DNA from 2 places in the Marinobacter sp. NSM genome. Region 2 is predicted to be linked to the other one. Evidence: predicted binding sites of a transcription regulator. Region 2 holds the regulator's gene; the other holds the start of a gene.

Region 1 (7,652 bases), on a different contig from region 2:
AAGCCCAGATGCTCGGCCAACTTCAGCATGGGGCGATTGTCCGGCAACACGTTGCCGATCATTTCCATGGTGCCCCGGGCACGGCAGTAGTCGATCATTTTCTGCATCAGTGCCACGCCCAGCCCCTCGCCTTTCATCCGGTCGTCCACCATCACGGCAAACTCACAGCGCAGGTTGTCTGCGTCTGTCCAGGTGCGAACAGTGCCCAGGGTTTCCTCTCCCTCACCGTCCAGCCGCGGTGCATTGGCGATAAACACCATTTCACGGTCGTAATCGATCTGCACCATCTGGGCGACGTCTTCCCGCGAGAAATGCTTTCGATACTGAAAGAACCGATAACGAATAGACTCCGGCGACTGGTGCTCATGGAACTGACGGTGTGCCGGCTCATCCTCAGCCAGCACCGGACGAATAATCACACGGCGGCCGGACTTAGGCAGCACAATCCACTCTTCGAGCTCTCTTGGGTAGGGCTGAATGATGGGTCTGACTGGCCGATCATTAAGATCTATGGCGATGTTTACCGCTACCGCACCCTGCTCATTGAACAGCAAGGGTGAGATCTCCAGGCCCCGGATTTCCGGAATGTCGATGACAATCTGTGACAGGGTCACCAATGTCTCCGAGACGGCACGAATGTCTTCCTCAGGCTTGAGGCTGTGCTCTTTCAACAGTTTGTACATGTAGGTGCGGCGCAGCAGTTCGCGGGCCAGCACCATGTTCAGTGGCGGCAAGGCAATCTGCCGGTCGGTCATGATGTTGATCTGTGCACCCGCAGCACCGCACACCACCAGCGGGCCGAACAATTCGTCACGGGTAATTCCCACGCTGAATTCAATACCGCCCACATGCTGATAAGAGCGCTGCACCGCAAAGCCGAGAAAGCCGCTGCGCGGAAAATGCTCCCGGTACTCGTCCATCAGAAAGCGACAGCTATCAATAATGGCCGGCTCACTGTTGAGCGTTTTAACCGTGCCTTTATAGCGGCGCTGCGTGGGACTCGGGTCCAAAAACGGAAAGCAGCCCTGTTCATGCACCACCGTAATATCAATAGGCCGGCGCTCCACCGCAAACACTTCGAGCACCTCTTCCACATCGTCACAGTAAACGGTGTCGATGGTGTTGATGCCATAATCACAGATCACCCGCCGGGCTTCGCGGTTGGACAGATGCCTCCGGCCATCGCTCAGTGCCCGGGCCACGAGTTTCCGGGTATTGGCACGGTCGGCAAAATGGTCGGTGAAGGATTCCGGTGTTTCTGTCAGCAGCCTCTGCACCCGCTGGTGACGGACGTGCTGCATAAAGGCCATGACCGCCTTCTCTGGATTGAAGAACGACGGCAGGCCGGCACGATAAAATTCTTCACGGGAATCCATCACCGTGCTCTGCCCCAGCCAGCAGGTGAAAATATTCAGCCGTGTGCCCTTGGAGGCCTGCACCACCGCATCGGCAATCTGCAGGCTGTCCTCGATCAGGGTTGGCGCATACATCACCAGCACGTTGGCCACGTTCGGGTCTTTGGCGAGAATCTTGATCGCCTTGCCATAGAGTTCTGGCGTGGCGTCGTAGTTGAGGTCGATCGGGTTTTTCCGGGTCCAGTAGGCCGGCAGCAACTCCGCCAGGGCATCAACGGACTGCTCCGACAGTTCCGCCAGCTCGCCGCCCAGGTCGGCCAACCGGTCCACCGCCAGCACACCGGGGCCAACCCCGTTAGCCATGATCGCCAACGATTCGCGCCGCAGAGAGCGCATTCGGGTCAGGGTTTCCAGGGCATCAAACATCTGGCCCAGGCCGTCCACCCGCAACACACCGGCTCTCTGCAGCATGGCATCGTAAATCGGGTCACTGCGTTTGATGCCGGCCGGTAACTCATGGGCGAACCACTCCGACTCCGGCACCCGGCCGGATTTCACGGCAATCACTGGTTTGGTCCGGGAGGCCACCCGCACGGCAGACATGAACCGGCGGGGGTTGGGAATGTTCTCAATGTGCAGGAGGATGGCTCGGGTCTGGGTATCCTGGGCCAGGTAATCGATCAGGTCGTCGTGATCAATGTCCATGCCATCGCCCAGTGTCAGGAAGTAAGAAAACCCGACACCCCGGGCAAAAGCCCAGTCAATCACCGAACTGGCAATGGTGCCGGACTGCCCCACAAACGCCACCCGTCCGGGAATGGCGCCCATGTGTGCATAGGTGGCGTTAAGATGACGTGCCGGCACCATCAGGCCGATGGTATTGGGCCCCAATACCCGAATGCCGGTTTCCCGGGCCGCGTCCCGCACCGAATACATCAACGGCTGCCCGGTTTTACTGTGGGTACGTGACATACCGCCGGTCATCACAATGGCAGTACGCACACCACATTCGCCGAGCTTTCGAATCATTTTCGGCACAGTATCCGGTGGCGTACAGATAATGGCCAGATCCGGGCTAAAATCCAGTTTCGAGACCTTCTTGACGCAAGGAACCCCGTGCACGTTGTCGTAGTCGGTCTGGTTGACCACCACCAGGCGGCCCGGATAGCCGCCACCCAGCAGGTTCCGGAGTACCATACCACCGAGGTTCTCGGCCCGTTCGGAAGCACCAATCACAGCAATGGATTCAGGATTGAACAAGCTTTCCAGATAGCGGGTACTCAAGGTGACTCTCCCTGACCATGGGCGACGAAGATATGGATAAGAATCTCAATAAAACAGGATACTTATCAATGTATAACTTATCTTAGATGGGTATTTCCTGATGTAAATCCGGTATCACAACCATTAGACCAAAGAAATACGACAAACTTCGGTTTTCCCTGATAACATGGCCTGAAAAATAAGCATATTCAGGTTCAGGCTAGACGTATGACCACGGCATTTTTCTCCCACGATGACTGCATGAAGCACAATATGGGCCCGGAGCACCCGGAATGCCCTGAGCGAATCTCCACCATCCTCGCGTATCTGGCAGACACTCACCTGGAACGGGATCTGGACTGGGTTCGACCGGAAGAAATTACCCGTGACCAGCTGTTAACGGTGCACCCCGAGACTTACCTTCAACAGCTAGATATGATGCAGCCTACCCGGGGCCGGGTGTTTACCGATCCGGACACCGCCATGATGCCGGATACCCTGCGCGCCGCCCGACTGGCCGCCGGCGGCAATATCCAGGCGGTCGATATGGTAATGAGTAGTCAGGTGACCAACGCGTTTGTCTGCGCCCGCCCACCCGGGCACCATGCCGAGCGCTCCAAATCCATGGGGTTCTGCTTCTATAACAACGTGGCACTGGCAGCCATGCGCGCCCTCACCTTCCACCACCTGGAACGGGTTGCGATCGTTGATTTCGATGTGCATCAGGGCAACGGCACCGTGGACATCGTTGGCGGAGACGAACGCATCCTGATGTGCTCCAGCTTCCAGCACCCTTTCTATCCACACTCCCATGTGCATCGCCAGGCGGACAACATTATCAATGCGCCGATCGAGGCCAACTGCTCGGCTCTGGACTACCGTAAAGCGGTGGAAGCAGCGTGGCTTAAGAAATTGCAGGATTTCCGCCCGCAGCTGGTACTGATTTCCGCCGGTTTTGACGGCCATAAACTCGACCCGATGGCAGAACTGAATCTGGAAGTGGACGACTATCGCTGGTTGACGGAAATGCTGATCAGCGTGGCCCATGACCACGCAAACGACCGGATTGTGTCAACTCTGGAGGGGGGATATCACCTGAAAGCGCTGGCCGAGAGCGTCACCGCCCACCTTGACCTGCTCAGCACGGTTTACTGAGAAGTCCCGCTCCATTCAGCCTGAGAAATCCATACCCGGGCCGTTCGCCTGCTGTAACTCGGGGCGCTCGCCCTGCCGTTGCAAGCGAATAGTGGTACGGCGATTATCCGCGTGCCGGCGGGAAACCGGGAACTGGTCACCGTGCCCACGCACAATCAGAAGGTCATCATCGATACCGCGGGATCGCAGATAGTCCGCCACCACATTCGCCCGCTCTTCGGACAGCGCCCGGTTATCGATGCGGCTGCCAACACTGTCTGAATGGCCGTCCACAAATATCCGCTCAACGGTGGAATCCGCCATTACGTAGGTCACGATGTTATCCAGCAGCTGCCTGTCGGTATCAGACAGGCTGGTACTGCCGCTGACAAACGGCACTCGGGAACGACGAATCTGGTCGTAGTTCACCGGCAGCAGGCTGGATACGCACTCCCGGTAGCCCGAGTACGGGCCTGAGAAATTAACGTTGGAAAGTTGGACCCGCACGGGCCGGTCATCATAACGGGCAGCTCGTGTGACGGTCGGGCGCATCCCCTGCAACAAGCCCTGAGTCATCAGCGTTGCCTCACGACTGCTGACCGTGACCGCCCTGGGCTGGTCAGAGACCGTTACCGAGCCGATGGCCCGGGGCGCCACGCCAGGACGCCAGGCTGGCGCTTCCACCACTAGCTGGCCGCGACCGGGGCGCATCACCGGGATCTCGGATTCCAGATAGAAACTCAACGCTTCGCCGGCCCGATGGCGGAAAACAGCCCTGCCGTATCCCGGTACCTCGTGTACCAGGGAACACTCAAACACAGATTCCGACAGGTACCACTGGCTGTTCTCAATGCCGGCACCGTAGCTTGTCGCCAAAACAGGCGTAGCTGCCACAGCAAGCAAAGCCGACACGCCTGCAGCTGCCAGCTTTTGATGAAGTAAATGGCGAAGCGAATAAGTCATTGTGAGAGCGCCTCGAAAACCGGGTCTGTTTCCAACATGACTGTTTAACGGCGTTCAAAATGATTACTTGAGCCACAAAGGGGCTGGATTAGCAAAAACATTCCCATCCGCCTTCTGATATAATCCACAAAATTTTTTTGGCTGCTTTGCGGATACCATCATGACCAAAACACTCACCATCACCCGCCCCGACGACTGGCACCTGCACGTGCGCGACGGTGCTGTACTGAACAGCGTGGTGCCGGCCACCGCCGCCTGCTTTGGCCGAGCGATCATCATGCCGAATCTGGTGCCACCGGTAACCGATGCGGCCGCAGCCATGGCTTATCGTGAGCGTATCCGGGCAGCTGCGGGCAGCACCGGCTTTGAACCGCTGATGACGCTGTACCTGACCGAAAGTATGACCCCCGAAACCATTCGGGAAGCCAAGGCCGCCGGCGTTGTCGCTGCCAAACTCTACCCGGCGGGCGCCACCACCAATTCCGAGTCCGGTGTTACCGATATCCGCAATATTTACCCGGTTCTTCAAGCCATGGCTGAGTGCGGCATGCTGCTTCTGGTTCACGGCGAAGTGACGGACGCCGACATTGATATCTTCGACCGGGAAAAAGTGTTTCTTGATCGGGTCCTGAGCCCAACCATCGAGGCCTTCCCAACCCTGAAAGTGGTGCTGGAGCACATCACCACGGCGGATTCCGCCGAGTTTGTGCGCGCCCATACCGGCGGCAACCTGGCCGCCACCGTGACGCCACAGCACCTGATGTACAACCGGAACCATATGCTGGTGGGAGGTATCCGCCCCCATCTGTATTGCCTGCCGATCCTGAAACGGAACAAGCATCAGCTGGCGCTGCGCGAAGCGGTTGCCAGCGGCGATCCTCGCTTCTTCCTAGGCACAGATTCCGCACCCCACGCCCGCGACAAAAAGGAAGCCGCCTGCGGCTGTGCCGGCTGCTATTCGGCCTACGGCGCCATTGGCCTGTACGCCGACGTCTTCGAGGAACTGGGCATTCTGGACAAGTTCGAGGCCTTTGCCAGTTTCAACGGCGCGGACTTCTATGGGCTGCCACGAAACACCGATACCATTACCCTGGTGCGGGAGCCCTGGACCATGCCAGAGCAACTGCCCCTGGCTGACGGCACCATCGTACCCTTGAAGGCCGGTGAAACCGTTCACTGGCGCATGGCGTAAGTCACTATCCATTCACAACGCGAACATCGGAGTTCGAGTGTCAGAAGAAAACAAGCCGCCACATCCTATGTCCCAACGCTTCCGTGGCTTCCTGCCTGTGGTTGTCGATGTTGAAACCGCCGGTTTCAATCCGGAGCGGGACGCCCTGCTGGAAATTGCCGCCGTCATACTGACCATGGACGACGATGGCTTGCTGCGCCGGGGGGAAACCCACGTACAGCAGATTGACCCCTTCGAAGGCGCCAACCTGGAGCAGTCTGCCCTGGACTTCACCGGCATCGACCCCTGGAACCCGGAACGTGAGGCAGTTCCTGAGCGGGAAGGCCTGAGCGAAATCTTCTCCCCGATCCGCAAAGCGGTGAAAGCCCACGACTGCAAGCGAGCGGTACTGGTCGGCCACAACGCCACCTTTGACCACAACTTTGTGTTTGCGGCTGCCTTGCGGGCCGACATCAAACGCAACCCGTTCCACCCCTTCTCCACCTTTGATACAGCAACTCTGGCTGGCCTGGCCTATGGCCATACGGTGCTGGCACAGGCTTGTAAACTGGCGGGCATCCCTTTCAGTAACAAGGAAGCCCACTCCGCAGCCTACGATGCAGAAAAAACCGCAGACCTGTTCTGCGGCATTGTGAACCGCTGGAAAGAGCTGGGCGGTTTTCCGCCGCCACTCATTGAGCCAGAGGAAGAAGCGACAAGCTAACTGCCAGAACCAAAAAAACCCGCCGAAGCGGGTTTTTTCTTGCCTGGAGACAGCTTACCAGTAGATGCCTCGCATAATGGCCGCGAACGCCACCTGCTCGGTCGATACCTTGGGTTTCTCACCAGACTTGCTACCAGCGGCAGACGGAGAATCCGGGAACATCCGGTAACCGGTGTTCATGATAATCTCACCCATCTTCGGCGCCAGGGCATGCAGAACCTGGGCAAAGACACCCAGGCGAGTCGCAATACGCTTCGGCCGGTAAACGATGGCATCCGCCACCATCTGCGCCGCTTCATCCGGTGACAGCGTGGGTACCGAATCGTAAATCTTGGTCGGCGCAATCATCGGCGTTTTCACCAACGGCATGTTGATGGTGGTGAACGTGACGTTGCGGTCAGACCACTCCGCCGCCGCACACCGGCTGAAGGCATCCAGCGCTGACTTGGACGCCACATAGGCCGAGAAACGTGGTGCGTTGGTCAGTACCCCAATGGACGAGATATTCACCACATGGCCACGGCGGCGCTCCAGCATAGCAGGCGCAAAGCCCATGATCAGACGCACTGAGCCGAAGTAGTTCAGCTGCATGGTGCGCTCGAAATCGTGGAAACGGTCAAACGACAAAGACAGCGAGCGTCGGATAGACCGGCCGGCATTATTCACCAGTACGTCTACATGGCCGTGATTATCCAGAACCGTCTTCACAAAGCGATCACAGTCTTCCATGTCGGAAAAATCGCACTGGTAGGCGTGGATATTACCGCCACGGGCTTCCAGATCGGCTGCCACTTCGTCCAGGGTTTCCTTGGTGCGGGCGCCAATCACCAGGATTGCACCGGCTTCCGCCAGCTTCTGGGCAGTTGCCAGACCAATACCGGAAGTGGCACCGGTGACAACACACACCTTGCCTTCCACTGTTCCCTTCAGGGTGCGGTCCTTGAACAGATCCGGGTCCAGGTTACGCTCCCAGTAGTCCCAGATCACAGGCGCATAGCTTGGCAGGCGCGGCACGTCGATGCCGGTGCCTTTCAGAGCCCTT
Region 2 (7,652 bases):
GGCCAGCATCGGGTCGATGATCAGGGCCATACGCTGGTCCAGCTCGCCCACCAGTTTTTCCAGATAGGTTTCAGCTTCCAGGGTGTCTTCGTTACGGATCTGGCCTACCACGCTCACTCGTGCCACCGGGATCAGGCTCAGCACGCCGTCGAGCATGCCCAGGCCAGCGCGCAGAATCGGCACGATGGTGACTTTCTTGCCGTGAATCTGTTCCACGGTCACCGGCCCGGCCCAGCCATCAATGGTCTTTTCCTGCAGGTTGAAGTCTTTGGTCGCCTCGTAGGTCAGAAGCGCGCCAACTTCCTGTGCCAGTTCACGAAAATTCTTGGTGCTGATGTCTGCGCGGCGCATCAGGCCGAGTTTGTGGCGGATCAGGGGGTGCTTCACTTCGTGGATCGGCATTGGGGTCACCTGTGTGTTCGAATGTTCGGGCTTGGATTCGGATGCAATAAATGGCGCAAGGATACCGTATCTGGGCGCCTGCGTCAGGCGCTGGTCGTGCCGTAAATATCAAAAATTGTAAGGCCTGGTACGGTTCTTGCGATAACTCTCCCAGATTGGCGCGCCGCGTCAGATTTTCGACCCTGACAGTTCCGGAAAGCACGGCAGAGCGGAGAAGTATCCAGCATGGACAGAGCGTTAGTTCTGAGTAACGTCAAAACCCTGACGCGGGGCAGTATCGGTATTCCGCTGATGCTGATGGGTTTGTTGGGTATGATGATCCTGCCCATGCCGGCCTTCCTGCTGGATGTGTTTTTTACCTTCAACATCACTTTGTCCATCGTCATCCTGCTGGTGTGTGTGTACGCGCTTCGGCCCATGGAGTTTGCGTCGTTCCCGACGGTGCTGCTGGTTGCCACGCTCCTGCGTCTGGGGTTGAACGTGGCCTCTACCCGGATTGTCCTGCTCAACGGTCACGAAGGTGGCGATGCCGCCGGTAAGGTGATCGAATCGTTCGGTGAGGTTCTGATCGGCGGTAACTACGCCGTTGGTCTGGTAGTGTTTGCCATCCTGATGATAATCAACTTCCTGGTAGTGACCAAGGGCGCCGGACGGGTGTCGGAAGTCAGTGCCCGCTTTACCCTGGACGCCATGCCCGGCAAACAGATGGCCATTGATGCGGATTTGAACGCGGGCCTGATCAACCAGGACGAGGCCAAAAGCCGCCGTTCGGAGATTGCCCAGGAAGCGGATTTCTATGGGTCCATGGATGGTGCGTCCAAGTTTGTGAAGGGCGATGCCATTGCGGGGTTGCTGATTCTTGCGATCAATATCATCGGTGGTATCTCGATCGGCATGCTCCAGCATGGCCTGGACTTTGGCCTGGCGATGCAGCGGTACGCGCTGCTGACCATCGGTGACGGCCTGGTTGCCCAGATTCCATCACTGTTGCTGTCTACTTCCGCTGCCATCATGGTAACGCGGGTAACGGCCAGCCAGGACATGGGCGGGCAGATCATTCATCAGATGTTCAACGCGCCGAAGGCCATCGGTATTGCCGCCGTCATCCTGATTATCCTGGGCCTGATTCCGGGCATGCCCCATGTTGCCTTCCTTGGATTGGGCAGCCTTGCGGCCGGTGCGGCCTGGCTGATCTGGAAAAAGCAAAGCCAGACTGTGGAAGAAGAGGGCGTTTACGCCGGTCGTGGAGGCATGGCTGGTGGAGCGCCCCGTGCCGGTGGCGAGGTGGTTCAGGATCGGTCCGGCGCAGAAGGACAGGCGCTGCCGGCGCCCGGTGAAACCCGGGAGCTGGGCTGGGATGATGTGGCGACCGTTGACATCGTTGGTCTGGAAGTGGGCTACCGGCTGATTCCTCTGGTCGATAAATCCCAGGGCGGGCAGCTGCTCAGTCGCATCAAGGGGGTTCGCAAAAAACTGTCTCAGGATCTGGGTTTCCTGATGCCGTCAGTGCACATTCGGGACAATCTGGACCTGATGCCGAACGTCTATCGCATTACCCTGATGGGTGTGACCATTGCCGAGGCGGAGATTCACCCGGAACGTGAGCTGGCCATTGATCCGGGCCAGGTGTTCGGCAAGGTGGAAGGCATTGCCGGCAAAGACCCGGCCTTCGGCCTGGATGCCATCTGGATTGAGCCTGACAAGAAAGACCAGGCCCAGACTCTGGGCTACACCGTGGTGGATGCCAGCACGGTGGTGGCTACCCACCTTAACCAGATTCTGCAAAAGCACGCCCATGAACTTATCGGCCATGAAGAGGCCCAGAAGTGGCTGGACCAGTTGGAGAAAATGGCTCCGAAACTGGCTGAGGAGCTGGTGCCTACGACGATTTCCGTGAGCGTCCTGTTGCGGGTGCTTCAGAATCTGCTCCGGGAAGAAGTGCCGGTCAGGGATATGCGCTCCATTGCCGAAGCCATCGTTAACGTCCACCCCAGAAGCCAGGACCCGAAACTGTTGACCACCCTGGCTCGGCAGGCGTTGCGCCGAATGATCGTTCAAAGCATCTGTGGCAACGACACCGAGATACCGGTGATCACTCTGGATCCAGACCTGGAACAGTTGTTGCTTAAGTCAGTGCAACAGAGTCAACAATCCGGCGGACAGGACGATATTGGCCTGGTGCTTGAGCCCAATATGGTGGAAAAGCTACAGCGGTCCCTTCAGGACAGTGTTCAGCGCCAGGAAATGCTGGGCAAGCCGGCGATTCTTCTGGTTTCCGGGCCCTTGCGGCCGGTGCTGGCAAAGTTTGCCAGTTATGGGGTAGAGCGTTTGCATGTGCTCTCGTACCAGGAAATTCCGGATAACAAACAGATCACGATAGTCGCCTCTGTTGGCCAGTAAGGCCGGCAGGGCAAGGCGAACACCCGATTTGGGCACGCCGGGGGAGGATGAAGCGCTATGAAAGTACAACGGTTTTTTGCAAAGACCATGGCCGAAGCCCTGAAGCAGGTCAGTCATGAGATGGGACCGGATGCCGTTATTTTGTCCAATCGCCGGGTGGACGGAGGCGTCGAAATTGTGACGGCCCTGGACTATGACGAAAATATGGCACGCCAGCGCCTTGGCGAGAAAGCGGCACAGGCCACCAACGGCTCGCGCCTGGCGGAGCTGCAGGCAGACCAGCATCGTCGGCTGGAAGAAGAGTTGAACCGATCGCGCAGTCGCATTCGCGAAGTGCGGGAGAAGCGGGCGGGTGTCGGCGCGGAATGTGATCGTGCACTGGCTGACGATCGGCCGGCTGCCGACTGGTCAGGTGAGCTGGCTGGCGGGTCGACCTCGGTGGGCAATGCAGGTGGCCGGCCAGCGGCGGGCTACTCGGATGAGTTGGCGAGCATGAGAGCGGAAATCAACTCCCTGAGAGAGATGGTCAGCGGCCGTACCTCGGCACCCGAGAAGCCTGCAGTCGCGGCATCCAATGCAGTTCAGCAGAGGCTTGCCGAGCGGCTGCAGGAATTTGGTCTGGGCACGGAGCTGGCAACCTCTCTGTCCCGTCAGCATCGCGCCGGCAGGTTGGAAGACGGTTGGAAGCAATCCCTGAAGATGCTGGCCAACGGCGTACGTACCGCTCGGGAAGACTGGCTTGAGGCCGGCGGCGTCTATGCTCTGGTGGGGCCAACCGGGTCTGGGAAGACCACCACCATTGGCAAGCTGGCAGCCCAATATGTACTGGAGCATGGGCCGGATTCCCTGGCGTTGGTCACCACCGATCGCTACCGGGTGGCAGCCCATGAACAGCTGTTCGTGTTTGGCCGTATTCTCAATGTGCCTGTCCGGGTTGTGGACGAGAGTCATTCCTTGGATGATATTCTGGACGAACTGTCAGATCGGCACCTGGTTCTGATTGATACCGCCGGGCTGACCAGCTCGGATCGCGGTTATCAGGAACAGCTGGCGGAGTTGGCCCGGAGCGATCACAATATCCGTACCCATCTGGTCGTGTCTGCCACCAGCCAGCCGCGCATCATGAAATCGGTGTGGCATTGCTATAAGATGGCAAACCTTGCAGGCTGCGTCATGACCAAGATTGACGAAGCGCTGACACTGGGTGAGTCTTTGGGCTTTGTCATGGAAACCGGCCTGCCAGTAGCGTGGTATACCGATGGCCAGAAGATTCCCGAAGACCTGCACCGGGCAGAGGCCATTCCTCTGATGCGGTTGGGCGTAGAACGCCTGAAAATAATGCAGCACGGCCAGGCCGTTGCAGAAGGGGCTTGAGGCCCGGTGGTACAGCCGGTGCGCTGCCTTTGTGCCCACACAAGAACGCAGTAAGAGACTGATAACAGTATGAGCAGACCACATCCGGTTCAGGTGATTGCGGTTACCGGCGGCAAGGGCGGTGTCGGCAAGAGTAATGTGTCCGTCAACCTCGGTATCGCGCTGGCCCAGAAAGGCCGACGGGTGGTGTTGCTGGATGCAGACCTTGGCCTTGCCAATATCGATGTGCTGTTGGGCATTACCGCCAATCGCAATCTGCAGGATGTGCTCAGTGGCGAGTGCGACCTCAAGGACGTGCTGGTCAACGGCCCGGGTGGTATCAAGATTGTTCCCGCATCGTCCGGCACCCAGCGTATGACCCAGTTGAGCCCGATGGAACATGCGGGGCTGATCAACGCCTTCAGCGAGCTGGGTGACCAGATTGATGTGCTGATCGTTGACACAGCAGCCGGTATTTCCGAGTCCGTCGTCAGTTTCCTGCGGGCCTCACAGGAATTGCTGCTGGTTGTGTGCGATGAGCCTACCTCGATTACCGATGCCTATGCCCTGATCAAGCTGATGAATCGCGACTACGGTACCAACCGTTTCCGTATTCTGGCGAATCAGGTGCGAAATGAGCAGGAAGGCCGGCATCTGTATGAAAAACTGACCCGTGTCACCGAGCGTTTCCTTGATGTAGCGCTACAATATGTAGGTATCGTGCCTTACGACGAAGCCGTCAAAAAAGCCGTTCAGAGGCAGAGGGCCGTTCTGGATGCCTATCCACGGGCCAAGGCGTCGCTGGCGATCCGTGCCCTGGCAGAGAAAGTGGACAGCTGGCCGCTGCCATCCTCGCCAAGAGGGCATCTGGAGTTTTTCGTGGAGCGGCTCGTCGAAGTCTGATCTGAATCCAGTCCTATAAGAAAACCGGATACATGACATTGGCGAAAAACCTGGGAATCTACCATCAGGCTGGCGCAAAAGGCCCCTCTCAGCTGATTGAGGAGCATGCGCCGCTGGTCAAGAAAATCGCCCTACACTTGATGGCCCGTTTGCCGGCCTCGGTTCAGCTTGAAGATCTTATGCAGGCGGGCATGATCGGCCTGCTGGAAGCTGCGCAACGCTATTCCACCGGCAAGGGTGCCACCTTTGAAACTTACGCAGGTATTCGTATCCGCGGTGCCATGGTGGATGAGATCCGCAAGGGCGACTGGGTTCCCCGCTCCGTTCACCGAAATGCCCGCCGTATCGCGGCAGCCATCAAGACGGTTGAAGACCGCACCGGGCGCGAGGCCCAGGACGTTGATGTTGCCGAAGAGCTGGGCATTGGCTTGTCGGAATATCATGCCTCCCTGGCAGACGCCAACAGTGGCCGACTTTTTAGCCTTGATGAACTCAATGAATCCGGGGAGCTGCCGATAGAAGAAACAGAGGCCAGCGATAATCCCCTGGATGGTATTGCATCAAATGCATTCCAGAAAAGCCTGGCAGAGGCAATTGAAGAGCTTCCTGAGCGAGAAAAGCTGGTGTTGAGCCTCTACTACCAGGAAGAGCTCAACCTGAAGGAAATTGGCGCGGTGCTTGGCGTCAGCGAGAGCCGGGTCAGCCAGATTCATAGCCAGGCGGCCCTTCGTCTCAGGGGGCGGTTGTCCGATTGGCGGGAAGACGAGCCAGAATAAACCGGGCCGGCGCTGACCGCGCGGCGCGTAACTGTGTAGATTTTGGTAACCGGCGCTTTACAACGCGGCCAAACAACACACAATAAGCGGTTAAAGCAGCGGCCTGCTAGACTTTCAAAAGGCTTAATGAAATCCGGGTGTTACTGACTGGAGGTCCCATTGGACAAAAACATGAAAATTCTCATTGTGGATGACTTTTCCACAATGCGGCGAATCATCAAAAATCTGCTGCGCGATCTTGGCTTCACCAATACGGATGAAGCGGACGATGGCAACACTGCCTTGCCCATGCTGAGGAGCGGCAAGTACGACTTCCTGGTGACCGACTGGAACATGCCTGGCATGTCGGGTTTTGATCTGCTCAAGGCGGTGCGGGCAGACGAGAACCTGAAGAACCTTCCGGTGCTGATGGTAACTGCGGAGGCCAAGCGTGACCAGATTGTGGCGGCGGCCCAGGCCGGCGTTAACGGGTACGTCGTCAAACCGTTTACTGCTGCCGTTCTCAAGGAAAAGATTGAGAAGATCTTCGAGCGAATCCAGTAACCAGGGGTCGGATGGCTGTCATGACTGACAAGAACGAGAACCATCAGGGCCTTGACCCGGAAGTAACCGAAAAGCTCCAGCAGCAGAGTTCGGAGTTGGCCGAATGCATCAGTTCCGGTAACTACGCCCGGGCAATGTCGGTGATCAACGAGCTTAGTGAAGTTCGCGACCAGAGCCTCTATCGGGAAGTGGGGCGGTTGACCCGGAGCCTGCACGAGGCTATCCGGAATTTTCAGATAGACGCCCGCAGTGCCGAGCAGAAAGAAGCCTTGTCCAAGATGTCCGATGCCTCGGATCGGCTTGCCTACGTTGTCCAGATGACCAGCCAGGCGGCCAATCGCACCATGGACCTGGTCGAAGAAAGCATGCCGGTGGCGCATAACATGCGCGACGAAGCGACCGCCCTGCGAGACGAATGGCAGCGGTTGCGCCGTCGGGAAATGGAGCCGGCAGAATTCCGGGAACTGTACGGACGCATTGATCGCTTCTTTGCGGGCCTGGCCACCGATTCCGACACCCTGTATAGCAATCTGTCTGAAATCCTTCTGGCCCAGGACTTCCAGGATCTTACCGGGCAGGTTATCCAGAAAGTCACGGCCCTTGTGAAAGAAGTCGAAGAGAACCTGCTTGACCTGGTGGTGATGGCCAGCCACGTGGACCAGCTCACCGGCACCGTGCACCAGATTGAAGAAAAAGAAGAATCGGCCGAAAAAGGGGTAGGGCCTCAGATCAAGGCTGAGGAGCGTGATGATGTAGTTTCGGGGCAGGACGACGTTGATGACCTGTTATCCAGTCTCGGTTTCTGAACGATTATAGAGGGTGACGCATGGCGCTTGATGCTGACGAAGAGATCCTGCAGGACTTCCTGGTTGAGGCCGGCGAGATTCTCGAAAAGCTGTCCGAGCAGCTGGTAGATCTTGAGCAGCATCCGGATGACAGCAACCTGCTCAACGCCATCTTCCGTGGTTTCCACACGGTCAAGGGCGGTGCCGGGTTCCTGCAGCTCGAAGCGCTGGTCAACTGCTGTCACTCTGCGGAAAATGTGTTCGATATCCTTCGCAACCACAAGCGCAAGGTTACCTCCGAATTGATGGACGTGGTGCTGGAAGCCCTGGACCACGTCAACGCCATGTTTGATCAGGTTCGTAACCGTGAAGAGCCGACGCCGGCTCCGGACGAATTGATCGCCGCGCTGGATGAACTTGCCAAGCCGGAAAGCGACACGGCAGCGCCAGCAACGCCAACCCCAGAACCCGAACCTGCCGTGGGTGGGGG

Evidence for each region. The regulator FliA, encoded in region 2, starts transcription of late flagellar genes. The targets are predictions, from matches to a motif close to CTAAAGTTTNNNNNNNNNNNGCCGNTAA.
Region 1: ACTZWX_RS16595 (flagellar protein MotY) is a predicted target of FliA. The motif match lies at 4,760-4,787, and genes of this name have one in related genera.

What each region holds. Positions count from the first base shown of each region.
Region 1 covers NZ_JBQTCK010000010.1:35,032-42,683, reverse strand. The annotation lists gene ACTZWX_RS16605 (bifunctional acetate--CoA ligase family protein/GNAT family N-acetyltransferase) at 1-2,639, opposite strand, end outside; gene ACTZWX_RS16600 (histone deacetylase family protein) at 2,847-3,773, shown strand; gene ACTZWX_RS16595 (flagellar protein MotY) at 3,789-4,715, opposite strand; gene pyrC (dihydroorotase) at 4,876-5,907, shown strand; gene rnt (ribonuclease T) at 5,945-6,610, shown strand; gene ACTZWX_RS16580 (SDR family oxidoreductase) at 6,665-7,652, opposite strand, start outside.
Region 2 covers NZ_JBQTCK010000001.1:41,707-49,358, forward strand. The annotation lists gene upp (uracil phosphoribosyltransferase) at 1-402, opposite strand, end outside; gene flhA (flagellar biosynthesis protein FlhA) at 628-2,802, shown strand; gene flhF (flagellar biosynthesis protein FlhF) at 2,860-4,176, shown strand; gene ACTZWX_RS00220 (MinD/ParA family protein) at 4,246-5,058, shown strand; gene ACTZWX_RS00225 (RNA polymerase sigma factor FliA) at 5,091-5,834, shown strand; gene cheY (chemotaxis response regulator CheY) at 5,994-6,377, shown strand; gene ACTZWX_RS00235 (protein phosphatase CheZ) at 6,398-7,183, shown strand; gene ACTZWX_RS00240 (chemotaxis protein CheA) at 7,204-7,652, shown strand, end outside.